DNA from 2 places in the Chryseobacterium cucumeris genome. Region 1 is predicted to be linked to the other one. Evidence: riboswitches for the same ligand, from Rfam matches in the RefSeq annotation. Region 1 holds a riboswitch; the other holds the start of a gene.

Region 1 (2,399 bases):
TGTAAGATCTTCAGGAACACCTTTTACTTTTTCCAATGCCTGATAGATTGGAACGGTACCAATCGGAACCGGACTGTTTCTGATGATCCATTCTCTTGTTTCGTGAATATTTTTACCGGTTGAAAGGTCCATAATGGTATCTGCTCCCCATCGGCAGGCCCATACTGCTTTTTCCACTTCTTCTTCAATACTGGATGAAACGGCACTGTTTCCGATATTCGCATTGATCTTTACCAGGAAATTTCTCCCGATAATCATCGGCTCGCTTTCCGGATGGTTGATGTTATTGGGAATAATAGCTCTTCCGGCAGCAATTTCGTCTCTTACAAATTCCGGGGTGATTTTACTTTTAGGAGTATTCGCTCCAAAACTGTGGCCCGGATGCTGAAATGCCATTTCTTTTGATACGGATTCAAGCTGTTCTATTCTCTGGTTTTCCCTGATCGCCACATACTCCATTTCCGGAGTAATGATTCCCTGCTTGGCATAGTAAAGCTGTGTAATTTCTTTTCCTTCCTGTGCTACTTTAGGCTTATGATCATAGGAAAACCTCAATTCATCAAGACGAGGATCTGCCAAACGCGCTTTTCCGTATTCTGAGGTAATCCCTTCCAGAATATTCACATCATTTCTATCCAGAATCCATTGTTCTCTGATTCTTGGAAGTCCTTTCTGAATGTCAATGACTGCATTTTCATCGGTATAAGGCCCCGAAGTGTCATAAATGGTTACCGGAGCATTGTGTTCAAAGCCGCCATTGGTCAGTTTGGTTGGGCTAAGCTGTATTTCACGCATGGCTACATTGATAGGGTGTAATTTTCCTTCAACATAGATTTTCTTTGAGTTCGGAAATGGCGAACATGTAATGGAGTGAGCCATAAGTATTGGTATTAAATATGAGAATTAACCGCCCTGAGTGGCAGTGATGATTAACACTGAATCGTTGTTATTGAGGATGGTTTCCGCCCAGACTGACAGCGGAATAATTCGGTTGTTGAGCGCTACAGCAATACCTTTTTTCTTTCCGGGTAACTCAATAGCCAGTAATGCTTCCAGGTTGGCAGGAAGTACATCAAATGTTTTTCGGGTGTGGTTGATTATAAGTTCCATTCCTAATAAATTAAATATACTTTAGGAATGGCCATTATTGTACAATAGAATGTACAGCAAAAGTCATCTACTTTTCCCTACGCTGGTATGATCCAGATCAGGTTCAAAGGGTAAAGTCTCAGTCTGTTGGCAACAGACACCCCTAAAGTTTGGAACGAAGTTAGACATTTTTTTAGAATAAGCAAAATCTTAAATGACTTTAAAGAAAAAAGACCATCTCAATTTTCAGACGGTCTTCAATTTTATTTTAAATAGTTCTTTAGTAAAAAAGCTTCAGCCTTCCATCAGAATTATATTGATTAGTCCAATTTGATTGGCTTAGAAAAAATTCGGAGCTATAAGGTTTAAATTCTTTTGAAATTTTTCTCTGAGGATTATTTTTTGATAATGAAAAGTAGAAATACTCTTCAAAAATACCCAAATTCTTAAATGGATTTTGTGCAGAATCAAAATTATCCAATGTAATTTCATTCGTAATATAAGCATCAATATTATTATGCTTTTCGGTTTTAATTGCCTTTTCTAGATTTCCTGAGGTGTTATAAATAAACTTTTCTACGTAAGTCAAAATATAATCTTGCGGATCAGTTGGATCATACGGAATATTTGGATATTCAGTTAAAATCTCAGTTAACTTTCCTGAAGCATCATAAGTATAGGTCAAATACTTATCCATATATGAATTATAGACCTCTGGAATAACTGCTTTAATAACTCTACCTTGATTATCAAATTCAAACCGTCTTTCCTTCAACTGAACAGTGAAACCAGGATCAGAGCTATAATTTCTCATAATTGCAGTATTTCCTGTATATGTTACCATTGTATAGACAGATTTTGAATAAGAATAAGGAAATCCCGTACCTCCGGAATGTTCCAGCTTGCCTCCTATCTTTTTTATAATCCTTCCCTGAGCATCATATTCGAACATATAATTTTGTTCCAACCCATTAAAGACAGGTGACAAAACAGGATAATTCCATGATATTTTACTTGTATTTTCAGTAATTGTCTGTTGTGAATTATCAAGCGGCAAGTCATCATTGTCTGAACAAGATGTCATAACCAGCAATGTGGCTAATAAAAGTGATTTGAGTTTCATGTTATAGTTATGATATGTTTATTCTTCACAAGCTCTCCAGATCGCATCATTCTGCGGAACAGGAGCTATGATTTCTATGTTTTCTTTAGTAACCGGATGAATAAATTCCAGTTTTCTGGCGTGAAGATTAATACCTCCATCCGGATTAGAGCGAGATGCTCCATATTTTAAGTCTCCTTTAATCGGG
Region 2 (2,399 bases), 2.2 Mb from region 1:
GAGGTGCTCCTGTTGCAAAATTCCATGAACCGTTGATCAGATAAGTGCTGTCATCCTGTTTTTCTGCCGTCCCGCCAACCATTCCGCTTCCTCCAAAGCAGGTTTCAGAATGAGTGAAGAGTAACTGAGCAATTTCAGGCTTGATATTTCTGGAAAAGTAATTGGCACCGGCACAAAGTGTCAGCATCCAGCCAAAGCTTCCATCGGTTTCTGCACAGCCAAATAAGGCGTTAAGTCCTTCTTCAAAACGATAGCCGAGTCCTCCATATTTTTTGGGGACCCATATTTTAAGCAGTTCTTCTTCACGAATATGCTGCATTACTTTATCAGAAATTACAGGGGCTCCATGAAGTTCCCGTCTGATCTCTTTAGTACTCAGCATTAGCTTTCGATTTAATAATTTTTTGCCACTCTATATATCCGGAAATGGCTACTAAAAATAAGAATGACATCAAAACAGCATAGAGATACAATTCTTTATGAATCATTAAAGGAATAGAAATGATATTACTGACATTGAGTATCACCCAGTTTTCAATTTTCCGTCTCGCCATCAGCCACATTCCCGCCCAGGCAAAAGCACTCACCAGAGAATCCCAGATAGGAACATCCGAGTCTGTAAAATGGGTCAGAAAAGACCAGAATAAGATAAAAGTTCCCAGAACAATTCCTCCCGTAATCCATTTTTCTGTGGTGGTGGTAACAGAGATTTCCATTTCTGATTTCTGCTTTCCGAATTTCCAATATAACCATCCATAGATGCTCATGATCAGATAATAAAGATTTAAGGTAAATTCAGCGTACAGCTTGGAAGTAAGCATCACATACAGCGTAAGCAGAATACCTGCAATTCCGAAAAGATAGTTGTTGACATTGTTTTTACGGGCCAGTAAAACCTGGATTACTGAAAATAATACTCCGAACCATTCCGGTAAGGTAATTTGTTTTAAAATGTCCTGCATCATATTAATTATTAGAAATCAAATGATGAGATGATCAGTAAGCAATCCCTACGCCGGCATTATCCGGATCAGGTGTGGAAATACATTCCTGGGTATCATCTCAGCCACCGTTATCTGTAGCACCCCATTGTTGGGCAAAGGTGCAGCTTTTTGTTGAAAAAAGAAAGGACTTTAGCCTATTATTTTTGAGATATGATCAGGATTATAAAGAGTCCGTCAGGTAAGTTTTAATTTTATAGCTCACTTTAAAAATTATATTATGGATCATCAGCAGGAAATATCAGTACTTAATGACTTACTACACATTACCAACGACAGAAAGGAAGGCTTTGAAAAAGTTGAGGGAAAAGTATGGGAAATGTATCCGGATGTAAAAGATGAGTACGAACATATGATTTCGCAGTCGAAAATCATGAAAAATGAACTGATCAACCTCATCACAGAAAAGCAAGGCACTCCGGAGGACTCAACGTCCATGGCAGGAGCTGTTCACAGAACTTGGATTGACATTAAAAATTCTTTTACCATGGGAAATCTCATAGAATCTACATTAGAAAATGTGGTATTTGGCGAAAAAGCAGCTATTGAAGCTTATCAAAATGCCCTGGACACAGGTGAGCTCAGCCCAAAAAGTACTGAGATTGTGTCTGAACAGCTTCGTATCCTTAAAGATTCTTACAGACAATTCAAGAAAATTGAAGAATATAAAAAGAAAGAATAATCAAAAAACTCCTCTTAAAAAGAGGAGCTTACTATAATCAAGAACAAAATAATATTTAATCAATTCAAAATTATTAAATATTGTATGCTCATACTTATGATGCAGGTCATAAAAACTCAATATTATTTGACCACATTTTTAGCTTTTTCCGATTCCTGCAAATGATGTTCAAGTGTCGGAAGGGTTTTCGCTGCGAAAGATTTTAATGAGGCTTCTGTTCCTTCTGACACCTCTTTTTTGAATGCTTCTACATCTTCCTTGTGGTCACTGACCATTAAATCTGTATATTTTTTGTCAAAGTCTTTACCTTTCTTAGCTTTCAGGTCATCATACATCTTCTGCTTTTCGGCATCCAGACTTGTGGGTAAGGTATACCCTATTCCTGATGCCCAATTCTTAAGCTCGTCGTTCGCTTTGGAATGATCGGTTACCATCATTGCTCCCAAAGATTTTACCACTGAGTTTTCAGCGTTTGTTGCGGCCAGTTTTCCCATCATTACCTCCATCAGTCCTCCTATGGCTGCAGCATCCGCAAACTTTTTGTCCTGATCGCTGAGAGTACTTTTCTGATCTTTGGTGTCTGACATTTTGGTGGAGTCGCTTACCGTCATCCCGGATTCTGCAGGGGCAGACATTGTGGTACTTTCCTCAGATTGACTCGTGGTTGTCGGTTCGTTTTTTTTGCAGGCCGTTAAAGCAGCTAATGCAAAAATTGT

What was found. Region 1 has a riboswitch for thiamine pyrophosphate ahead of thiS (sulfur carrier protein ThiS). Riboswitches for the same ligand answer to the same signal wherever they lie in the genome.
Region 2: another riboswitch for thiamine pyrophosphate. It lies ahead of pnuC (nicotinamide riboside transporter PnuC); the one in region 1 lies ahead of thiS (sulfur carrier protein ThiS).

What each region holds. Positions count from the first base shown of each region.
Region 1 covers NZ_CP068760.1:3,916,922-3,919,320, forward strand. Annotated here, with positions in the region: gene thiC (phosphomethylpyrimidine synthase ThiC) at 1-879, opposite strand, end outside; gene thiS (sulfur carrier protein ThiS) at 904-1,110, opposite strand; TPP riboswitch at 1,168-1,264, opposite strand; gene JNG87_RS17485 (hypothetical protein) at 1,370-2,212, opposite strand; gene JNG87_RS17490 (RluA family pseudouridine synthase) at 2,231-2,399, opposite strand, start outside.
Region 2 covers NZ_CP068760.1:1,295,639-1,298,037, forward strand. Annotated here, with positions in the region: gene JNG87_RS05820 (hypothetical protein) at 1-382, opposite strand, end outside; gene pnuC (nicotinamide riboside transporter PnuC) at 369-965, opposite strand; TPP riboswitch at 991-1,099, opposite strand; gene JNG87_RS05830 (PA2169 family four-helix-bundle protein) at 1,222-1,683, shown strand; gene JNG87_RS05835 (DUF4142 domain-containing protein) at 1,806-2,399, opposite strand, start outside.